DNA from 3 places in the Kordiimonas sp. UBA4487 genome. Region 2 is predicted to be linked to each of the others. Evidence: riboswitches for the same ligand, from Rfam matches in the RefSeq annotation. Region 2 holds a riboswitch; each other region holds the start of a gene.
What was found. Region 2 has a riboswitch for cobalamin ahead of B3Z17_RS05955 (TonB-dependent receptor plug domain-containing protein). Riboswitches for the same ligand answer to the same signal wherever they lie in the genome.
Positions count from the first base shown of each region.

Region 1: linked by a shared signal. The riboswitch ahead of metE (5-methyltetrahydropteroyltriglutamate--homocysteine S-methyltransferase) and the one ahead of B3Z17_RS05955 (TonB-dependent receptor plug domain-containing protein) in region 2 are both predicted to bind cobalamin.
Region 3: linked by a shared signal. The riboswitch ahead of B3Z17_RS14700 (ABC transporter substrate-binding protein) and the one ahead of B3Z17_RS05955 (TonB-dependent receptor plug domain-containing protein) in region 2 are both predicted to bind cobalamin.

Region 1 covers NZ_DGNR01000003.1:212,672-217,784, forward strand. The annotation lists gene sseA (3-mercaptopyruvate sulfurtransferase) at 1-226, opposite strand, end outside; gene B3Z17_RS02285 (acyl-CoA thioesterase) at 393-1,145, opposite strand; gene metE (5-methyltetrahydropteroyltriglutamate--homocysteine S-methyltransferase) at 1,206-3,473, opposite strand; cobalamin riboswitch at 3,697-3,888, opposite strand; gene hspQ (heat shock protein HspQ) at 4,052-4,375, opposite strand; gene queF (preQ(1) synthase) at 4,719-5,113, shown strand, end outside.
Region 2 covers NZ_DGNR01000011.1:97,006-102,118, forward strand. The annotation lists gene cobO (cob(I)yrinic acid a,c-diamide adenosyltransferase) at 1-331, opposite strand, end outside; gene B3Z17_RS05955 (TonB-dependent receptor plug domain-containing protein) at 397-2,292, opposite strand; cobalamin riboswitch at 2,442-2,653, opposite strand; tRNA gene B3Z17_RS05960 (tRNA-Thr) at 2,749-2,823, opposite strand; gene dcd (dCTP deaminase) at 3,273-3,827, shown strand; gene murA (UDP-N-acetylglucosamine 1-carboxyvinyltransferase) at 3,930-5,113, shown strand, end outside.
Region 3 covers NZ_DGNR01000013.1:636,689-641,801, forward strand. The annotation lists gene B3Z17_RS14690 (outer membrane protein OmpK) at 1-35, opposite strand, end outside; gene B3Z17_RS14695 (methyl-accepting chemotaxis protein) at 38-1,828, opposite strand; cobalamin riboswitch at 2,005-2,226, shown strand; gene B3Z17_RS14700 (ABC transporter substrate-binding protein) at 2,392-3,246, shown strand; gene B3Z17_RS14705 (FecCD family ABC transporter permease) at 3,291-4,250, shown strand; gene B3Z17_RS14710 (ABC transporter ATP-binding protein) at 4,247-5,023, shown strand; gene B3Z17_RS14715 (cobyric acid synthase) at 5,027-5,113, shown strand, end outside.

The sequences.
Region 1 (5,113 bases), on a different contig from region 2:
CAAATTCGTCGGCGCGCATCATCATGTGGGGCAGGTGGGCCGCCACTTTGATGTTGGCATCAATATCGAAGAAAATCGCGCCCGGGATGTGGGCTGCGTCATATTCTGCGCGCGCATTCCTTTTGTCGGCAGGCATATGCCAGGAGGCGTCGACAGGTAGGATCGTGGCATCACTGCCAAGTTTCTCAGCAAGCCAATCTGTGGTTACCAGTGGAAACGGATTCATGAAATGGCCTTTTCCTTATACTCAAACCAAAATCGGCAGCGCCCGGCTCATGGGTCAAACGCTGCCAGCGCGTAGCGTAAGCGCTTGAGGGTTGTGATACAATCAAGCAATTGGCAGGTCAGCTATGACTTTAGTGCATGGGTGGCGGCCGCTACAGGATCCGAATTCAGAGGGACAAGGGCTCTGGCTTGCCCGCTGCGTCGACCGCCACCATGACAAATTCGCTTCTGGCGCACAAGCGCCTGTCCCCGGCTATCACGTCTTCCGCTGTCATGGAAACCTCGACCACCAGCGACGAGCGTCCGGTATATTTCACCCGGCCCTTGAGGTCGATAATCTCTCCGCCTTGCGCGGGCGCGATAAAGTCCGTGCGCTGGCTTGAGGCCATGACGAAAACCCGCCGACTGTGGCGGCTGGCGGTGATAAAGGCGGTCTTGCCCATCATGGCAAGGGCATTGCCGCCAAACAGCGTGCCATAATGGTTGGTCTGGTCCGGGAACACCATTTCGACCCGGTTGCACAGAATGTCTTCGTCGACCGGTTGGGTCTCATCCGTCGGAGCCGGGGGCAGGGGCGGCTGGTCCTTGTCAGGCGACACCATGGTGAAATGACCGCGCGTACACAGCTGCCGGTCACCGGTCAGCAGATGCTCGGCATACATGTCTACCTGCACGGTGGCGGAGCGCCGCCCGGCCTTGACGATGTTAGCCTGCAGGTCAATCAGGTGGCCCCGTGACGCGGGGGCCGTGAAATCAATGCGGTCACAGGAAGCGGTCACGAAAGGGCGCCGCCCGAAGCGCGTGGCCGCAACAAAGGCGAGCTTGTCCATATGCGACAGGGCCGTACCGCCAAACAGGGTGCCGTGATGGTTGGTGTCACCGGGGAAAACGATATCGATCAAATGGGTGGTGGCAGTCATGGGCGTGTCCTTGTGTGAAAACCAGGCCACCTGATGGTGGCCCGGCTGTTGGCTGGTTGGTCAGGCGCTGCGGGCGTCGCGGGCCGCGGCCACCATATTCTCAAGCGCTGGGGTGACTTCGGCCCAGGAGCGGGTCTTGAGGCCGCAATCCGGGTTGACCCAGATCTGGTCGGGTGCCAGCCGCTCGGTTGCTTTTCTCAAGAGGGCCGTCATCTCTGCCTTGTCGGGCGTGCGCGGCGAATGGATGTCATAAACGCCGGGGCCGATCTCGTTGGGGTAGGCGAACTCTTCGAATGCCGCCAGCAGCTCCATGTCCGACCGCGAGGTCTCGATCGAGATGACATCAGCGTCGAGTGAGGCCACGTCCGCGATGATGTCATTGAACTCGCTGTAGCACATATGGGTGTGGATCTGCGTTATGTCCGCGACGCCAGAGGACGCCAGGCGGAAACAGTTCACGGCCCATTCCAGATAGCCCGCGTGGTCCGCTTTCCTGAGCGGCAGGCCTTCCCTGAGCGCCGGCTCGTCGATCTGGATCAACCGGATGCCAGCAGCCTCCAGGTCTGTCACCTCATCCCGGATCGCCAGTGCGATCTGTTCGCAGGTTTCCGACCGCGGCTGGTCGTCGCGCACGAACGACCATTGCAGGATGGTCACAGGGCCCGTCAGCATGCCTTTCATCGGCTTCTGGGTCAGGCTTTGGGCATAGGCCGACCATTTGACCGTCATGGGTTCGGGGCGCGACACGTCACCATAGATAATCGGCGGTTTGACATAGCGTGAGCCATAGCTTTGCACCCAGCCGGATTTGGTGAAGGCAAAGCCCGCCAGCTGTTCGCCGAAATATTCGACCATGTCGTTGCGCTCAAACTCGCCATGCACCAGCACGTCCAGGCCCAGGGCTTCCTGGCGCCTGACCGCTTCCCGGGTCTCTGCCTCAAGGAAGGCGTCGTAGGCCTCAGCGGTCAGATCACCGCGCTTGAAGGCCGCGCGTGCCTGGCGGACTTCTTTGGTTTGCGGGAAGGACCCGATGGTGGTGGTGGGGTACAGCGGCAGGTCCAGCGCTGCCCGCTGTGCTGCGCGCCGTGTCTCATACGTGCTTGCGCGGCGGAAGTCTGACGGAAGCGTATTCTGCATCCGGTCATCCACCAGCGGGTTATGAATGCGGGCAGAAGTGCGCCGGCTCTCTGCCGCTGCGGCGCTGTCGTCGAAGGCGGAGGCGACATGGTCGCGGCCGTGATTTGCTGCACGCGTGAGCAGGCTGACTTCTTCAAGCTTCTGGGTTGCGAAGGCCAGCCAGCTCTTGAGTTCCGGGTCCAGCTTGGTCTCATTTTCCAGGTCCACCGGGCTGTGGATCAGCGAACAGGAAGGCGCTACCTGCAGCGCCCGGCCATCGAAAGCCGCGGCCTTTTCAAGCACAGCGAGTGCCTTATCAAGGTCCGTCCGCCAGATGTTGCGGCCATCCACCAGCCCGAGCGACAAGAGCTTGTCTTTACTGATAACCGACAGGCAGGCCGGAAGTTGGTCGGGCGCGCGGACAAGATCGATGTGCAGGCCATGGACGGGCAGGCGGGACGCCAGTGCCGTGTTGTCACCCAGCCCCTCGAAGTAGGTTGCCAGCAGAATTTTGAGCCCGCACTTGCCAAGGCGCGCGTAGGCTTGTTCGAACGCCTGACGCTGTTTGTCTGTTTCCGCGAGCGCGAGCACTGGTTCGTCAATCTGTACCCAGTCCGCGCCGGCGTCGACAAGTGATTGAAGCAGGTCGGCATAGACCGGCAGGACGCGGTCCAGCAGATCAAGCGGGTCATCAAGCGCCGCATCCTTACTTTTGCCAAGCGTCAGGTAGGTGACGGGGCCGATAATCACCGGGCGGGTGTGGATGCCCTGTGCCAGCGCTTCCTTGTATTCGTCCACCAGCCGGGTGGACGACAGGCTGAAGCGCTGGTCTGCGGTGAATTCCGGCACGATATAATGATAATTGGTGTCGAACCATTTGGTCATTTCCATCGCGGGCGCATTCTTGCTGCCGCGCGCCATGGCGAAATAGGTGTCCAGGCTGACGTGGCCGCCTGTGTGCTCAAACCGCGCGGGCACAGCGCCCAATGTGGCTGTCATGTCCAGTATCTGGTCATAAAAGGAGAAATCACCACAGGGGATAACATCAACGCCCTTCGATTGCTGCAGCTGCCAGTGGCGTGCACGCAGCGTTTTGCCGGTGCTAATCAGGTCTTTTTGGGAGATGTCCTGGCGCCAGTAGGCTTCCAGGGCTTTCTTGAGGTCGCGCGCCGCGCCGATGCGCGGGAAACCGAGATTGGCCGATTGTATCATGGCTAACCTTCCTTCTTGGATTTGAATGTGAAAACGGGCTGCGCGCAGGCGGGCTGCGAACAGGGAAGCTGGGGACAAAACGCGGAAGCACAGGCGGCACAAAGCGGCCCGGCATGCGGCTTACATGTCAGGGATCAGGGAAGCGTATTGAGCTTCACATTCGGCGGGAAAATTGGGTCTTGGTCATCTGTCGTCTCCACCGTCTCACCCCGGACGGACATTGGGTTGCGTTTCACCGATGGTAGGTCTCCTGGCTCGCGGGCCTGGGCTGGTCGCCTTCCCGGACACTTGTCCAGTGGCATGATGACCGGCCTTCACCGCTTACAGTTGCGGGGGCAGCTTCGGACTGACGCGCCATTTGGCGCACCGAATTCCCTGTTATCCCCTTGCGGGGACCATCGATGAGAAAATATATATAAAGAAATCTTTATATTGTCAACCATGTGTGTGCCGGGCTGGCACCGTTTGGATTCCGCGCACAAAAAAAGGCGCGGAACTCTGCGCCTTTTAATGTGTACCCGTATTCCTAAGGGGGGAAGGATGGGCGGGTACGGCTTGGAAAACTCAGGTACTCGAAACTAATTCACGACATGGCGGGAGGCGAAGTCTCCGCCGCTGCTGGCCTCAAAGAGGCGGCTCAGAAGCGGGTGATCGAACTCTTCCGTCTGGTCGCATTCCACCAGATTGTCTTCCGCCACGTATGTGGTGTGGGTCTCGCCGTCCACGAGGACGTGATACCAGGGGCGGTCTTTCGGGGGATGCGAGCTAGCCATGATGTCATACCATTCAGGAGACTGGCTATACACAGCATCCACATCGAAAATGAGACCGCGGTAACCGAACCTCCGGTGGATCACCACCGTACCCGGCGCAAAGCGTGCTCTGCAGATTTTTTGTGCCATTGTTCTTCTCCTAGTCAGTCGGTCGTCCAGGACCCTTTCGCTGTGTTTGCCTGAACTCGACAAGGCCACTTCTTGGCCCGTTAATTCCAACTATAAAGGGCCTAAATTAATAAAAGCTGAACTAATCGTTCAAAATTGTTAAGGAATTGGTAATTATATTTCAAAGGTTAACGCGTGCGATCTCAATTCCTTAACGCGGCAGGGCGGCGTTAAAGGGCACAAAGGGGTTAAAACCTTTGACAATCGGCGCCCTCAAAAGCATAGAGAACGCATGTAGCAGGGGATAATTCACCCTCGACTGTTTTGGCCTTATTATATGGGTCGGCCTTAAGGGATACATGGGATGACGAAAGAGATTTATCAAGGGCTCGAACAGCTGGGCGCCAAGTCGGACGCACCGCAGACGCCCGAGGAAGCGGTACTTGAATATGTGAAGAACCCGCGCCCGAAGTCTGATTACTGCGTGCGCTTCACGTGCCCTGAGTTCACGTCACTTTGCCCCGTGACCGGCCAACCCGATTTCGCCCACCTGGTGCTGGATTATGTGCCGGGCGACAGCCTGGTGGAAAGCAAGAGCCTGAAGCTGTTCCTGCAGTCTTTCCGCAACCACGCCGCCTTCCATGAAGATTGCACGGTCGGCATCGCCGAGCGGCTGGTCGAGGAAATGAAACCCAAGTGGCTACGGTTCGGTGGTTACTGGTACCCGCGCGGCGGCATCCCGATTGACGTATTCTACCA
Region 2 (5,113 bases):
TATCACGCTCTTTGTCCTGCGTGTCCCAGGTGAAGCCATCCCCCATCACATGCATGTCCACCAGGTCCGGGAAACGGTCGAAGAACTCTTTCTCGCCCGTGCGCCACGCACCCTTCACATATTGGACAATCGCCACCTTGTGGCCCCAGCCAAGCGCCCGGATCACGGTACCGAAGCCGGCCGTGGATTTACCCTTGCCGTTGCCGGTGTGAATCAGCAAGAGGCCCCGGTCGGCTGTCTTGCGCTCGCGCATCTTGGCGCGATGCTCTGCCTGCTGGGCCTTCATCTTTTCCTTGTGAAGGGCGGCGTCCGTTTTTGACCTGTCAGTCATCCTGTATCCTTCACAGTTGGAGAGTGCCGGGGCTGCCCACAGGCAACCCCGGATCATGTTACCCCCTAGAAGCGGGCGCGAACACCCGCATAAGCGGAAATGCCTGGCGTGCCATACCCCAGAACCTGCTGATACTCTTCATCGAACAGGTTAACGACCCGGCCGAACAGCTCAATCGTATCCGTCAGCTTGTATGCAGCGCTCAGGTCCACGCGGGTCCAGGCGTCCACCACTTCGCGCTCACCGGTCTCGAAATTGACGCTGGTGTCATGTTCCTTGCCGTTCAGCGTGATGCTCACATTGGTGGTCAGCCGGTCCGTTACCTGCCAGTTGAGCGCCGCGAAAGCCTCATTCTTCGGCTTGCGTGCCAGCTGCTGGTCAGCTGTCAGATCGCGGGCCGAATTATAGGTATAGTTGGCGCTCAGGTTGATGGCATCTGTCAGGTCGGCCGTCAGCTCCAGCTCCACACCCTTGGCGCTGGTTTCCGCAATATTGCGGTAGCCGTCGGCGAAGGTGAAGGTGATCAGGTCATCAATATCCTGATTGAAGTAGGTCGCCCCAAAGGTCGCGCGGCCATCGAGGAACGGCTGCTTGAAGCCAACTTCCCAGCTATTGGACCGCTCGGGCTTCAACGCCAGTTCAGGCAATCCTTCCGCCTGTGCGACATTGGAATCGAAGCCGCAGCATGCGAAGGTCAGGTGGAAGATGGTCGGCGCCTTGAAGCCTTCGCTCCAGGCCGCGGTAATCTGCGTGCCCGTGCCTTCAAACTGGTAAGACGCATTCAGTTCACCATTGGTGGTGGAACCGAAAGTTTCATGGTCATCCACCCGCACGCCGCCGGACACTGTCAGGCCATCGATGCCGTCATAAGAAAGGATACCGAAGATACTGTCGGTTGAGATGGGCTCCGGGTCCTGCGACTTGGCTTCGGTCACCTCATGCTGGGCACCTGCTGTCAGCGTCCAGCCGTCGGCCACTTCCAACACACCCAGATAATCGAAATTCAGGCGCTCCCCTTCAGCCCCAAAGCTGAAGATGCCTGCGTTAAAATTATCGCGCTGGATGGATGAATATTCCACCGACAGCGTGTTCGACAGGCGACCGTCCATCAGGTCGATATACGCACGGCCCGCGACGGAAAATTCTTCTGACTTGCTGCTGTCCTCCGTGTCGGCCAGGCCATAGGTGAAGTCGTCTCTGAGGGTGAAGCCGTCATAGTCGCTTTCGGTGTCGGTATAGCTGGTGGTCACATCGAAGCTGAAACCATCCGTCAGCTTGGTGCGAACACGGCCGCGCACAGTCAGGCTTTCGTAGCCGTCATCCTCGTCACCGACTTCAGCAGCAGAGATGCCGTCGGTATCAAAGTAGGACGCGCTCAGGTTAAAGTTCATCCGGTCACTGCCGCCACGCACGGAACCGCCAATACGCTTGCTCTCAAAGGAGCCATATTCACCGAAAACTTCACCCGCAAGACCTTCTTCGCCGGATTTGGTGATGATGTTGATCACGCCGCCGATGGCATCGGAACCATACAGCACCGCCTGCGGGCCGCGCAGTACCTCGATACGCTCAATGCCGTTCGGGTCAAGGGTTGAAAAGTTGAAGCCACCACCCGGCTGGGACGGGTCATTCACCTGCACGCCGTCGATCAGGATCACGGTCTGGTCGGACGACCCACCACGGATGGTGACCGTTGCCACTCCGCCGAAGGTGCCATTCTGGTTGATGGCCACGCCCGGCAGGCTTTGCAGCGCGTCAACAACATACTGGTACTGGCGCTCAACAAGCTCGGCTTCACTCAGCACCGCGATGCTTTTGGCCACTTCGCTAATCGGTTGCGTGCGGCGACCCGCGGTTACGACAAATTCTTCGATATCTTCATCCTGCGCACTGGCTGCAGGCACATATGTAAGGGCGCTGGTGGCAACCAGAAGCGCCTTTAGAGGGGATAGTCTGGACATGGACAGGCTCCATTTTCGGCCTCTTTGAGGCCCGTAAAACAACAGCTGCAGAAATGGAGATTGTCAGACGAGAGAGGGACAAGCTCCGCACACAGCAACGACCTTGTCGCCGGTACGGAAATCCGCTTCCCATGGTTGACCCGACCAGAGAAATGGGCGACCAGATGGCAGGTCTCCTGGCTTGTGTCTCACCGTGCTCCCCGCCCTTCCCGGCTTTCACCAGTGGGCCCTTCGGGGGACACTCCACACATACAGTTGCGGGCACAGCTGCGGATTTGCCCTTCCTTTTCGGGGGACTTACCGCATTCCCTCTTCGCTCTTACCCTAACGGGCAACAGAACCATCGCGTGCGCCATGCATAGAGGCTCACGCGGGCAAATTCAATATAAAGATATGCGGGCCGCACAAGCGTTCCTGAGCGAGGCAGTGAGATTAATTTGTCGGGGAAACGAAGCGTGGTGCTGCTGAGAAGATTTGAACTTCCGACCTCTCCCTTACCAAGGGAGTGCTCTACCCCTGAGCTACAGCAGCAGGCCACGTCTTGCGAGCGATCTTCTATAAGCGCCCTAGGCATGAGTCAATAAGTAATTTCCGTACACATTCAATCTTGAAAATCTCGGCTGATTGGCGCAAATGTGGGCACATGAGCGAAAAGACTAAACAAGACGTCCCTGTGAAACAGGATTCGGGCAAGCTGAAGGATGCCGAAAAGCAGGCCCGGCTGGCTGAAGCCCTGCGCGCCAACCTGCGCCGCCGCAAGGAACAGCAGCGGACACGCAAGACAGAAGACTGATCAGGCGACTAAATAGCCGTCCGATCTCAGCTTTTTCCCGGACAGCTAAAAGCCCCCTCAACAATTCCCATATCTGGTAGGTTTAACGCTTGTCGCGCACAAGCGATTGGCTTACTAATGCCAAAAATAGCTGTGCCCCGGTGGGTTGGGGAAACAGGCAACCAGATGTCACTCAGGGGAGACGCCAATGGCCATCATGTCCGATAAATGGATTCGCGAAATGTCACAACAGCACGGCATGATCGAACCGTTTGTAGACGGGCAGGTCAGGAAGGATAACATCTCATACGGGTTATCGTCCTACGGCTATGACGCCCGCGTGGCGCCCGAGTTCAAGATTTTTACCAATGTGGACTCGGCCATTGTCGACCCCAAGGACTTTTCCCCGAAAAGCTTTGTCGACCGCGACACAGACGTGTGCATCATCCCGCCGAACAGCTTTGCCTTAGCGCGCACCGTTGAATATTTCCGCATTCCGAAAGACGTGCTGGTGATCTGCCTTGGCAAATCCACCTACGCGCGCTGCGGCATCATCGTGAATGTCACGCCGCTGGAACCCGGCTGGGAAGGCCATGTGACGCTGGAGTTCTCCAACACCACGCCACTGCCCGCAAAAATTTACGCCAACGAGGGCGCCTGCCAGTTCCTGTTCCTGCAAGGCAACGAGCCGTGCGAGACCGCCTACAGCGACCGCGCAGGCAAATATCAGGGCCAGACCGGCGTTACCCTGCCGAAGCTTTAATTTGTTTGCCCAAACACGGGCACTCCGGCGCCGTTAAGATGCCTTTATTGAAGGCCAAGTTTTGCCTTCAGTTGAGTATTGTTGAAAAGGGCACATAGACAGATGGACAAACTGGTTATTGAGGGCGGGAACAGGCTTGAAGGCGTGGTTCCCATTTCAGGCGCGAAAAACTCCGCGCTCAAGCTCATGTGTGCGTCCCTGCTGTCGTCCGAACCCCTGACGCTTCATAACATGCCGCGACTGGCGGACATCACCACGCTCGCAGACCTTCTCAATCACATGGGTGTCACTGTCACCATGGCGGGCGGCCAGGGTGGCCGTATCGCGGGCCGCAGCCTCACGTTTGACGCCGGCCAGATCAACGACACGGTCGCGCCCTATGATTTCGTGCGCAAGATGCGCGCCTCCATCCTGGTGCTGGGCCCCCTTGTGGCCCGCGCCGGTGAAGCGATCGTGAGTTTGCCCGGCGGCTGTGCCATCGGCACCCGCCCGATCGATTTGCACCTCAAGGCGCTCACGGCACTGGGCGCAGAGATCGACGTGGCTGAAGGCTATGTGCGGGCAAGTGCGCCGAAGGGCCTCAAAGGCGGCAATATCCGCTTCCCGTTTGTCTCTGTCGGCGCCACCGAAAATGCGCTGATGGCCGCCACACTGGCCAAGGGCACAACGGTGATTGAAAACGCTGCGCGCGAACCCGAGATCGCAGACCTTGCGGCCTGCCTGAATGCCATGGGCGCCAAGATTGAGGGCGCCGGGCACGAGACCATCACGGTCGAGGGCGTGGACCGCCTGCATGGCGCTGAGCATGAAGTGATGCCCGACCGGGTTGAGGCGGGCTCCTACGCTGTCGCGGCCCTGATGACCCGCGGCAACCTGTTCCTTGAAGGTGCGCGCGCACACGACATGCAGGCGACGCTTGATAAGCTTGAGGAAGCTGGCGGCATCGTGAGCGTTGAGGACGGCGGCATACGGGTGAAATCCAACGGCCACATCCACGGTTTCAATATCGTCACCCAACCCTTCCCCGGTTTCGCCACCGACATGCAGGCCCAGTTCATGGCGCTGGCGTGCGTGGCAGACGGTGCCAGCGTGATCACCGAAGCCATCTTCGAGAACCGCTTCATGCACGTGCCGGAACTGTGCCGCCTGGGCGCGGACATCACGGTGACCGGCTCAAGCGCCACGGTGCGCGGTGTGGAGGCGCTGAAGGGCGCGCCCGTGATGGCCACTGACCTCAGGGCCAGTATGAGCCTCGCGCTCGCCGCCCTTGTGGCAAACGGCAAGAC
Region 3 (5,113 bases), on a different contig from region 2:
AGAGTTGCAAGTACCAAAGGGCGCACGACAGCCATACCTACGCCTCCCGCACGTCGGTGAGGAAGCGCTTCACATCGTCGCCTATAGTGCCGGACAGCTCGTCCAGCCGTTCGGCGACCGCCATCACGCTGTTGGATGCTTCACCAGTCTGGTTGGCCCCTTCTGTCACCTGGCCGATTTCACTTGCGACCTTGTCGGTTTGCTCGGACGCGAACTGAACGCTGCGGCTGATTTCAGACGTGGCGGCTTCCTGTTCCTCTACGGCGCTTGAGATGGCCAGCGTGACCTGGTTGAGTTTGCTGATGGTCTCGTCGATCGCTTGCATGGCGCTCACGGCTTCGCCGGTCAAGCCCTGCATTTCACTGATCTGGGCAGTGATGTCCTCTGTGGCTTTGGCGGTCTGGTTGGCAAGGGACTTCACTTCTGACGCCACCACGGCGAAGCCCTTGCCGGCGTCGCCCGCGCGAGCGGCCTCAATGGTGGCGTTCAGGGCGAGGAGGTTTGTCTGCTCGGCGATGTCATTGATCAGTTTCACCACATCTTCGATCTTGGCGCTGGCGACAGACAGGGTATCAATCGCTTCGCTGCCGGTGCCAGCCACCTTGACGGCGTCAGCGGACATCTGGCTTGCGGCCTGGATCTGGCTTGCGACCTCCCTGATGGAGGCCGAGAATTCTTCAATCGCAGACGCCATGGTGGATACGTTGTTCTGCATCTCGTGCGACGCGGATGACACGGATGTTGCCTGCCCGCGCGTCTGGTCGGCCACATCGACCATGGTAGTGGCGGTTGAGCGCATCTCGAGGGCGTTGGCGTTCAGATTCTCAATTGCTTCGGAAATGGACCGGTCGAAGGCGGCGATCAGCGCTTCGATGCGGGCGGCATGCTCTTCGCGCTGGCGTGCTTCCTCAGTATCACGGGCATGTTTTTCCCGTTCCAGTGTTGCGCGCTCCTCTGCCGCTTCCATCTCGGCTTTCTGGGCGGCTTCCCGTTCTTCCGCCAACTGCTCGACCTTCTTCATCTCATCTCGGAAGAACTCCATCGCGCGACCCATGTCGCCGATCTCGTCCTGGCGGCCGGTGTGCGGAATATCGATATCCAGCTTGTTCTCCGCCAGCGTCAGCATGGTGCCGGTGATGTCATTCACAGGTGCCGCGATTGAATGGCCAACGCCGCGGGCAATCACAACAGCCAACAGCACACCAAGCGCGCCCGTGACAATTAGGGTCCATGTCTGGAAGCTGAAGGCGCTCAGCATTTCGTCTACGATGGACTGTTGTTGCCCTTGCTGTAATTCAACCAGTTCGTTGATGCTGTACAGAACCTTTTCGAGGGGCGGCCAACTAGTGCCGTCGATCTCCAACTGTCGGGCTTGCAGGCGGGCGTCTTCGCCGCCCTGCATTGCCAGGTCTATCTGGCGGCGGAACATCGTCTTCAGGGTTTCGGTATTCGCCTTCAGTTCCCTTGCGATCCGCAGGCCGTCACCATTTTCTTCTTCATATTCACGATACAGGTTGATCAAGGTTGTGATGTCCCGGTCAAACTGTTTGGACCGGTCCTCGAACAGGCCCACCAGATAGTCATTTTGCGTCAGGACGGTCCCGCGTGTTAGCGCCAGCATATCGGTGACGTCATATTGTACCTGCCGCAGCATGGCGGTGGATGCATAGCGGTTCGCTGCCAGCTTGGTGGTCGACTGCACCCCTTGCACCTGGATCAAGTTGCCGATCACAAATAACAGCAAAAGCGCTACCAGCGCACCTTGGCCGAGAGCAAGTTTCATTGTCAGGGAATAGTCCCGCAGAAAAGCATCAAAGAATCGTCTCATCGAAGAGCTCCAGGAAGGCGCCGTGGCGCATTAGACCGAAACAAAGGAACTGGGGCCATCTGCCGGCCCGAATGGCGGGATTCGAAATCCGACATCATTGTCCCAAAGCAGGGTTAAAGTTGCGTTAGCGGTCTTGCCAACTGGCAATAAGCGCCTTGCCGGGGCGCGAACCATGCAGTATAGCGGGATCAGGTGGTGCTGGCCCGGCGCCAAAGGCGTTGGGCAGCTAAGAGGGAACACGGACGTTGACCTCGTCAACTGTATGCCGTGGCTGTACCCGCAACTGTGATTGGGGACGCGTTTCAACAAGGCCCACTGGACCGCTAAGTTTGGTCTGGGAAGGGTGAAACGGCGGATGATCCAAAAGCCAGGAGACCTGCCACCGCGTCGCCCATCTGTCAGCCGGGCTAGCTGATCAGAGCGGTTCTCCCGCAATGGCGACAATCCCGCTGAAATGCGCGGAGATTGTCCCTGTCTTTTAAGGCAAGCTCCCGTTCAGTGGTTTTGTGAAACCAAGAATGATGGGAGCGGGCATGCCCTCAAGCCTGCAATTGAAACACTTTTTGACAGCTGCTGTTGTTGTGGCAGGCATTGCTGCGCGCGCAGGTGCAGCGCCCACCGTGGCTGGGCTTGATTTCTGCGCCGACCAATATGTCCTGGCCTTCGCTGACCGGCAGGATATCGTCGCTGTGTCGGGGGATGCCACCAGCCCGAATTCTTTTTACCTCCGGCGGGCCCAAGGTCTCCATGCACTCAGGGGGGGCGCCGAAGAGGTTCTGATGCTGCGGCCGGATATCCTTGTGCGCAGCTACCGGGGGAGCCTGTCTATGGATGCCAAATTTGAACGCGTCGGCATTACCTCTTACCAGCCGCCTTATGCCTTCAACTTCGAGGCCAACCTGAAGAATTTTGGGGCTGTTGCCACGCTTTTGGGGCACGAGGCAGAGGGCAAGGCCTTCATGGCGGACTATATGGCCCGGTACCAAGCGCTAAAGCAGGCTGCCCCTATTCCCATGAAGACGGTCTATATGACTCCCAGCGGCTTCACGGCAGGGAAGGGAAGTTCGGTAGACGATATGATCCGACTGGCCGGACTTGACCCAATTGCCGAGGACCTTGGCCTGAACGGTTGGGGGCCTTTGCCCCTCGAACAGCTGGTCATGATGCCGCCTGACCTGGTGGTTGGCAGCTTTTTCGAGGAAGGGGCTGTTCATATTTCCAATTGGAGCAGCGGGCGCCACACAGTGTTCCGCGATCTGGTGAAAGACGTGCCGTCGATCATGGTGCCAAGCGGCATGATGTCCTGCGGCGGTGCCTTTACGGTGGATGCTGCCGAATATATCCGCTCGGAAATCAAACGTCGTGAATTGATGCCAAATAGGGTTGCCGCCGCGGCGACCGGGGAGAAACAAGAGTGATCAGGAAGCTGCAACAAAACGGCTGGCTGCTGAACGTGTCGCTGATGGGGGTTATCCTGATCGTGGCGCTGATGTCAGGCATGTTTGGCCAGGTGGACCTCGATGTTGCGCAGGTGGCGGCGGCTGTATTTGGTCCGCCCGACAGCCCGGAGGCCATCATCGTGCGCGAACTGCGTTTGCCTAGGGTGCTGCTGGCTATTCTCGCCGGTGCGTCGCTAGGCTATTCCGGTGCTGCCCTTCAGGGGCTTCTTCGCAACCCGCTGGCTGATCCGGGTGTGATAGGCGTGTCGGCCAGTGCCAGCTTGGGGGCAGTTATTGCCATTTATATGGGGCTGGCGGCGATGTCGTCTCTCGCCATTCCAGTCATGGCCATGGCAGGTGCGTTTGTTTCGACCGCGATCCTGATGCTATTGGCCTCGCGTGATGCCAGCGTGCTGACGCTGATCCTGGCTGGTATTGGGATTTCAAGCTTGGCCACTGCCGCCATTGCGCTGGTGATGAATTTTACCTCAAACCCGGTGACGGTGCAGGAAATGGTGATGTGGATGCTGGGGTCGCTTGAAAACAGGACGTTTGACGACCTCACATTGGCAGGGCCTTTCATCGTAGCGGGATGGCTTGCAATGCTGGGTGTGGGGCAGGGCCTGAACGCTCTGAGCCTTGGTGAAGAGGCCGCCCAGACGTTGGGGATTGACCTTAAACGCCTGCGCTGGCGCGTGGTGCTGGGGACAGCCCTGTCTGTGGGGGCGACCGTGTCAGTTTGTGGCGCCGTGGGTTTTGTCGGCCTAGTGGTGCCCCATATGGTACGGGCCATGATTGGTTATGAGCCGCGCCGCCTGCTGCTGCCGAGCGCGTTCCTGGGCGCGATCCTGATGATGCTTGCCGATATCCTGACCCGCCTGCCGATCGGTCACGGTCAGCTGCGCCTGGGCGTGGTGATGGCCATCATTGGCGCACCGGTATTCCTCTATATCGTGTTCAAGACGCGGGAGAGCATGCGATGAACGGGCTGGAAATTCAAAACCTGGCCGTCACGCTGGGTGGCAACGCTATCTTGCGCGATGTGTCTTTCAACGTTGAGCCCGGCCAGGTGGTTGGGCTGATTGGCGCGAACGGCGCTGGTAAAAGTACAGCGCTGAAAGCTGTGCTTGGCATTGTTGAGCCCGAAGCGGGCGACATCCGCATCGGTGATCAGGACGTGGCGGCCCTCGCGCCCCGCGAGCGAGCCAAGAAGCTTTCTTATGTGCCGCAGGGCGCGCCGGTTCACTGGCCGCTGACGGTCGAGCGACTGGTGGGGCTTGGGCGTACACCGCACCTGACACCCTGGCAGGAAGTGAGAGAGGAGGATCAGGCTGTCATCCGGAGCGTGATGGAAGAAACAGACTGCTGGCACCTTCGCAACCGGTTGGCCACAACCCTTTCGGGGGGTGAACGGTCCCGGGTGCTGCTCGCGCGCACCATGGCGGTTGGAGCACCCTTCATGCTGGCGGATGAGCCCACGGCGTCGCTGGATCCGCTGCATCAGCTTCAGGTGATGGACATCATGCGCGGGCAGGCGGCTTGTGGTGCCGGCGTGCTGCTGGTGCTGCATGACCTCAGTTTCGCGCTACGCTACTGTGACCGCCTTGTGCTGCTGCATGAGGGTGGCGTACTGGCGTCTGGTACGCCAGCGGATGTGCTGACAGACGCCCATTTGGAAACCGCTTTCAAGGTGAAGGTGGCTCGCTGGTCTGAGGGCGGTGAGCAGTTCCTCGCGCCGCATGTGGCTGGGGGATAGGCCTTGGCGCGGTCCCTCATGCTGCAGGGCACGGGCTCTGACGTTGGGAAGTCCGTGTTGGTGGCGGGGCTATGTCGCGCGTTCCACCAT